DNA from 2 places in the Sphingosinicella sp. BN140058 genome. Region 2 is predicted to be linked to the other one. Evidence: predicted binding sites of a transcription regulator. Region 2 holds the regulator's gene; the other holds the start of a gene.
The links. Region 2 encodes LexA, which represses DNA repair genes until DNA is damaged. Its sites were predicted from a motif close to GTTCCNCNCTTGTTCT; they were not measured.
Positions count from the first base shown of each region.

Region 1: a site for LexA is predicted at 2,053-2,068, ahead of uvrA (excinuclease ABC subunit UvrA). Genes of this name have one in related genera too.

Region 1 covers NZ_CP035501.1:4,280,764-4,284,390, reverse strand. The annotation lists gene uvrA (excinuclease ABC subunit UvrA) at 1-2,042, opposite strand, end outside; gene ETR14_RS19250 (hypothetical protein) at 2,225-2,560, shown strand; gene ETR14_RS19245 (hypothetical protein) at 2,572-3,627, shown strand, end outside.
Region 2 covers NZ_CP035501.1:5,092,547-5,096,173, forward strand. The annotation lists gene ETR14_RS23105 (DUF808 domain-containing protein) at 1-378, shown strand, start outside; gene ETR14_RS23110 (VOC family protein) at 718-1,068, opposite strand; gene lexA (transcriptional repressor LexA) at 1,337-1,990, opposite strand; gene ETR14_RS23120 (aminodeoxychorismate/anthranilate synthase component II) at 2,094-2,759, opposite strand; gene ETR14_RS23125 (peptidyl-prolyl cis-trans isomerase) at 2,756-3,627, opposite strand, start outside.

The DNA.
Region 1 (3,627 bases), 810 kb from region 2:
GTGACGTCCTTTAGATTGTTGGCGCGGGCGCCCTTCACGGTCAGCTTCTTGCCGTTGCCCTTGCGCCGCCTGGCCGGCAGCGCGACCGCGCGGCGGCCGGTGAGATAGTCCGCGGTCAGGCTGTCCTCGTTCGCCAGCACTTCCGGCAGGGTGCCGGCGGCGACGACTGTGCCGCCATGGACTCCGGCGCCCGGGCCCATGTCGATGACGTAGTCGGCGGTGCGGATCGCATCCTCGTCATGTTCGACGACGAGCACCGTGTTGCCGAGGTCGCGCAGGCGCTTCAAGGTCACCAGCAAGCGGTCATTGTCGCGCTGGTGAAGGCCGATCGACGGCTCGTCGAGCACGTAGAGCACGCCCGACAATCCGGAGCCGATCTGCGACGCCAGCCGGATCCGCTGGCTCTCGCCGCCCGACAGGGTGCCGGAGGTGCGATCGAGGTTGAGATATTCTAGTCCGACATTGTTCAAGAAGCCGAGCCGCTCGTTGATCTCCTTGAGGATCGCGCGGGCGATCTCGCGCTGCTGCGGGTTCAATTTCTCTTCGAGCGTGGAGAAGAAGTCGAGCGCGTGACGGACGGCGCGGCGGGTCGACATCGAAATGTCCTCGCCGGCGATCTTCACCGACAAGGCTTCCGGGCGCAGGCGCGCACCCTTGCAGGTCTCGCACGGCGCGGACGCCTGATATTTGGCGAGCTCCTCGCGCATCCAGGCGCTCTCGGTCTGCAGCATGCGGCGGTTCAAGTTGCCGATCACGCCTTCGAACGGCTTCTTGACGTCGTAGCTCTTGCGGCCGTCGACGAAGGTCAGGGTCACCGGCTTGCCTTCGGTGCCGAACAGGATGGTCTTGCGAACCGACTCCGGCAGATCGTTCCACGGCGTCTCCAGGCTGAAGCCGAATTCGCGCGCCAGGGAGCCGAGCACCTGCATGTAATAAGGGCTGGGCGGGTTCGATTTCGCCCAGGGCACGACCGCGCCCTTCTTGATCGACAAATTCTCGTTGGGAACGACGAGCTCCGGATCGAACAGCAATTTCTCGCCGAGCCCGTCACAGGCCGGGCACGCGCCCTGCGGCGCGTTGAACGAGAACAGCCGCGGCTCGATCTCGGCGATGGTGAAGCCCGACACCGGGCAGGCGAATTTCTCGGAGAAGACGATGCGGCCCGGGGGGGCGTTGTTGGCGAGTACCTTCCTCTCCCCTTCAGGGGAGAGGGCAGGGAGAGGGGCAGAGTCCGAGCCAGCACCGCCGACCGGAGAAGAGTCCGAACTTCCCCTCCCCTCGCTCGCTGCGCTTGCTTGCCTCTCCCCTGAAGGGGAGAGGTTGGAGTCGGCCGGATCCATGTAGACGAGGCCGTCGGCAAGCTTCAGCGCCGTTTCAAGCGACTCCGCCAGCCGGGTCTCGATGCCCTCGCGCACGACCAGACGGTCGACGACCACTTCGATGTCGTGCTTGTACTTCTTGTCGAGCGCCGGCGCGTCCTCGATCGCGTGGAATTCGCCGTCGATGCGGACCCGGCTGAAGCCGGATTTCTGCCACTCGGCGAGTTCCTTCCGATACTCGCCCTTGCGGCCGCGGACGACCGGGGCGAGCAGATACAGGCGGGTGCCTTCCGGCAGCGCCATCACGCGGTCGACCATCTGGCTTACGGTCTGAGCGGAGATGGGCAGGCCTGTGGCGGGGCTGTAGGGTATGCCGACGCGCGCCCAGAGCAGGCGCATGTAATCGTAGATTTCGGTGACGGTGGCGACCGTCGAGCGCGGGTTGCGCGAGGTCGTCTTCTGCTCGATCGAAATGGCCGGCGACAGGCCCTCGATATGATCGACGTCGGGCTTCTGCATCATCTCGAGGAACTGGCGCGCATAAGCCGACAAGCTCTCGACGTAGCGGCGCTGCCCCTCGGCATAGATGGTGTCGAAGGCGAGCGACGATTTGCCCGAGCCGGAAAGGCCGGTGATCACCGTCAGGCTCTCGCGCGGAATGTCGACGTCCACGCCCTTGAGATTGTGCTCGCGCGCACCGCGCACCGAGAGATGAGTCAGCATGGACCGCCTTGTTCCAGATTTGTTCTCAGGGTTCAAGAGCCCGCGCCCGCGCTGCTCCATGGGGCGAGATGGGGGTGCGGCGGGGCGATGGCAAGGCGGAGATTTGGTCAGGGCGTGACGGTCGTCACGCGCTCGGGCGCGATCCTAGCCTAACCGGACTCGCAACAGAGACGGAGGCTAGGATGCACTACAAAGTCACGGTTGAGCCGGCCGACGGCACAGCAGCTGGTTGGTTCGTGCAGTATTTCAGATGGGTAAGCCCGGACGCACCCGAGCCTCAGATGCACGATTTGCTAGCCTGGACGGAAAAAGGGGGCAAGTTCACTGCCGAAGTGGATCTGGCGCCCGGGGAATATGGCCTCGTTTGCCACATGATCCTCGCAGGACGCGAGGTCAGCGTTCGGCTCGACCCGGCACCGAAGGTCACTCAGCCACGCGGTCAGCAATGGCCGCTGGCCGTGTCAGTGCCTGCAACGCGGACGCAGATCACTGGAACTCGCTACTTTCTCGTCCCTTAAGGAATTAGCCGATGAAGCTATCAATTGTGGCGAGCATACTTCTCGCATGCCCATCGATCGTGAACGGCCAGTTGCCAGCGGAGCAGAACCTCAGTGATGAAGCAGAGGTTGCAGCGCGCGTGCCCCTGCCCCCGAGCGGTCGGACAGATAACCTTCTGAACGGAGTTAGCTTCGATCTTGCGGTTAGCGAGAACGACTCTGCGGCGTCGATGGAATATGGCGAGTACACGGTGCGGCAGGGACTCGCCGGATCTCGCCAATTGAACGAGAGTTGGGCGCTCAAGCTGAGCGTTCCTATTGGCGGAAAGGACGATCTGACGTCCGGCGCCACCCTCGACGCGCTCTCCAATGGACCAAAGGCAAGTTTCACCTATAGTTTCTTCAGCTTCAACCCAGGACCGCGCTACGGAGGCAAGTTCCATACCATAATGCGGCATGCCAGGGAGGAGTGCGCAAGTGCGCCTCAGCCGCCAGAGACACCCAAGGATTGCAAAAATGCGGGACCAAGTCAGCAGTTTGCTGAAAAGTACTCCACTACTTACAGTGACGTTGATATAGCGCGCTCGCTTTTCTCGCCGATTTGGCGCTTTGGCGTTACTTCGAGCATCGGATTTAAGCGGCATGAATACATCGTACCGGCATCAATCACGTCCAAGAATCAGACTAAGCCGGAGTTTGGCTTGGCCGTGTTTGGCGCCCTTTATCCTGCTGACTCAGTCAGCGCTTTCATTCTAAGCGGGCAATACCAAAATGTCTATGAGGACCGCGATGATGAGATTGTTTGCAAACCTGTCATCACGAATCCAGACCAGGATTGTGAGAACGGTCCTTCCGCGCCTCCCGAGAATGTCGAACGCTTAAACCTTTCCGGCGAGTATCGCAGAGTTTTCTCAATTGGAAGTGGCAGAACTCAGATCGGGATTTCCCCTAAAGGAACCGTCGATTCATTAAGCGGAGATTACTCATTGGAGTTTCCGCTCTATATCATCCCGGATTGGGACCTACCAGTCGCCCCGGGTCTAACCGTCTCCTATTCAAGCGACCAAGACAAGTTTGCATTCGGTGTG
Region 2 (3,627 bases):
ATCGGCGTCTACGGGGTTGTCGGCCTTATCGTGAAGATGGACGATATCGGCCTGCACCTTGCGAAGCGCGGTTCGGCGCCGGTGCGGACGATCGGCCGCGGCCTGGTGAAAGGCATGCCGGTGCTGATGCGCGCCTTGTCGATCATCGGCACCGCGGCGATGATCTGGGTGGGCGGTGGGATCCTGATCCACGGCCTCGAAGTGCTCGGCCTGCACGCACCTGCAGAGGCCATCCATCATGTTGCGGAGGCCGTGCACCATGCCGCCGGCGGCGTTGGTGGGATCGTCGCCTGGCTTGTCACCGCCGCGGCCTCCGGCTTGTTCGGCCTTGTGCTCGGCGGCATCATCGCCTGGATCGTCCACAAGATCCGCCACTGACACGGATCGAGCCTCAGCCGACCCAACGATCCCGCGTATGGAAGGCGCGGTTTGGAGGCGCGCCGGTCGAACCGTGCGCCGGATTGACTCGGTCGCGGCGAGCTGGATGCAACGGTGCGCCTCAAGCGCAGCCAGAGCATGATCGACTGATGCACAAGCGCTTCGCTTCCGCCGACGGCGGGGACCGTGCTCGATCACATGGTTGAGACAAGGATGCACGTCTCAGCCTGATCCAACCCGAAACGATCTTGGTCTCGGTCGCGATGGAGCATCCCGGGCCACAAGCCTTTGTTTCTTGTGGGGCAGACCGGCCGGCTTCAGCGCGCCTCGGGCCCCGCTTCAGTCCGCCGGGTGTGGATCGGACTTCACGGCAGCGATTTCGTTGCCGCTGGGATCGAGAAACTGGAACCGCCGTCCGCCAGGGAAAGCGAAGATCGGGCGGGTAAGCGTCCCGCCTGCCTGCTGAACCGCGGCAAGCGCCGCGTCGAGATCATCGACCTCGATCACCGGCAGCGGCGCCTTGGTCGCTTCGGCGGCGTCGCCCTGCAGACCGATGTCGGTATCGCCGGTCAGGGTCGCCGCATATGTCGGGCCGAATTCGGTCAAGCTCCAGCCGAACGCGCTTTCGTAAAAGGCCTTGGCAGCAGCGACGTCGCGGACGGGAAGTTCGACATAATTGAGGCGGGACATGGCACTGTTCCTATCTTGCCGCTCCCTCCTGGTGGGAAGCAGCGTGGGGTGGACCGAGACAGGCCGCCGGCGATCGCGCGTGCGACGACGACGCCCTTGCCGATCATGTCATGGCTCGAGGCGCGATGGCCGAAGCGAGATGGATCCGGCGGAGGGTCGACGGCCGATGTGGTGCCTCCGCCGCGTCCATCCACCCTCTCAACCCAGGGGAGGGCTTCAGGCCTGTGTCGGGCTTATTCCGGACCGAGGCTTCCGCATCGAATTCGTCTCAATAGCGTCGGAGCAAGCCCGCGAGTTTCCCTTGAATGCGGACCTGGTCGGGGCGGTAGCGCTGGGGATCGTAATTGCGGTTCGCAGGGTCAAGGCGGATCATCGAGCCTTCGCGGCGGAAGGTCTTCAATGTCGCTTCTTCCTCATTGATCAGCGCCACCACGATCTCGCCATCACGCGCATTGTCGGTCTTGCGGACCAGAGCGTAGTCGCCATCGAGGATGCCTTCCTCGACCATCGAATCGCCCGCAACCTCGAGCGCATAATGTTCGCCGGGCCCTAGCAGGGCTGCCGGAACCGGCAGGGTGCTCTGCCCCTCCAGCGCCTCGATCGGCATGCCTGCGGCGATACGGCCGTGCAGCGGAAGCTCGATGACATCGTTGGCCGCCTGCGGCGTGCTGACCGGCGCCTTGGGCTGGCTGGCAATGCCGGCCTTGACGTCGGGCATGCGCATCACCTCCAGCGCACGCGCCCGGTTCGGCAGGCGACGAAGGAAGCCGCGCTCTTCAAGCGCCGAGATCAGGCGGTGCACGCCCGATTTCGACTTGAGGTCGAGCGCATCCTTCATTTCTTCGAAGGACGGCGACACGCCCGTTTCGGCGAGCTTGTCGTGAATATAGGTCAGAAGCTCATGTTGCTTGCGCGTCAGCATCGTCTGGCCCTCAAGGAACGAATGCGGAACGTGTAGGAAACAGGTGCAGGCCTGTCAACTCGTTTCACGCACGGCTCGAATTGCGAGCGCTATCGGTGCACGTTCAGGCGCCGCGGCTCAGGGCGATGAAGTTCTGGAGCATCCGGTAGCCGCCCTCGCTGGCGACGCTTTCCGGGTGGAACTGGACGCCATGGATGGGCAACGTGCGATGGCGAAGCCCCTGCACGGTGGCATCGTCCGCCGTCGCGTTTACGATCAGGCAGTCGGGGACGCTTGCCGGCTCTGCGACCAGAGAATGGTAGCGTGCGGCGGTGAAGGGCGAGGGGAGGCCTTCGAACAGAAAGTCTCCGTCGTGGCGGACCGGACAGGTCTTGCCGTGCATCGGCTTGGGCGCGCGAACGACCTTGCCGCCGAAGGTGGCGGCGATCGCCTGGTGGCCGAGGCAGATTCCGAGCAGCGGCTTGGCGGTCTCGGCGCAGGCGGCGACGAGCGCCATCGAGATGCCGGCCTCCTCCGGCCGTCCCGGACCGGGCGAGACGAGGATGCCGTCGGCGCCGTAGGCGAAGGCATCGGCGACGCTGATGTCGTCGGTGCGCTCGATCCTTACCTGGGCGCCGAGCGCGCGCAGATAATGGACGATGTTCCAGGTGAAGCTGTCGTAATTGTCGACGACGAGGATCCGGGCCGCATATTGGCGCCGCTGCGGGCGCTTCAGGAACGGCCGGCTCCGCCGCGTGGGCCGGGCCCACGCGGGAGAGCCCGCAATCATTGGCCGCCGCCGGTCAGCTGCTTCCTGAGCGCCTGGATCGCTTCCTCGTTGCGCTTGACCTTGGTGCGGGCACGCACGGCGGCGCTGAGCTGGTCGACATATTCGTTGCCGATCACTTCGCTGAACTGGTTCTTCACGCTGGAGATTAGTGCCGCTTCCTTGCTCGCATCGCCGGGCACGACCTTGTCGAGATAGACGACGAACCAGCCCGCGCCGTTGGGGGCCGGTATGAGCTTGGCCTTGCCGCGCGGCAGGCTGAACAGCATGGCCAGCGGCGGCGGTACCCGCTGCCCCTGGCGGGCGATGTCGATCCGGGCGGCGGTGACCGGCTGCACGCCCGGCAGCTTAACCTGCGCTTCGGCGAACGCCTGAGCAGGTGCGGTACCGGCGTTGATCTTCGACACCAGCGCGGTCGCGATCGCCTTGGCGCGATCGTTGGCGCGGCGGGCGATCAGATCCGCCTTCACACGATCGCGGATCTGGGCGACCGGCGGCGCCGTGGCAGGGACGACGTTGCTGACGATCATCATCGCATAGCGCTCGTTGGGCGTGATCGCCTCCACCACCGGCTCGGCATTGGCCTCGATCTCGAACGCGGTGCGAAGCAGCGGCTGAAGCTCGGGCGTCGGCTGCCATTGCGGGTTGCCCGGCGCTGCGCCCGATCCGGTGACCGGCGGCGTTTCCTGGACGGCCAGCTTCTCGCGCTGCGCGATCTCCTGGAAATTTGCGCCGTCGGCGATCGCATTCTCGATCCGGCCGGAGAGATCTCCGAGCGCGGCAGTGGCCTTCGCTTGCTGGAGCTTGGCTGCGATCTCCGCACGCACCGCGGCGAAGGGGCGGGCGGCGACGGTCTTGACGTCGTCGACGC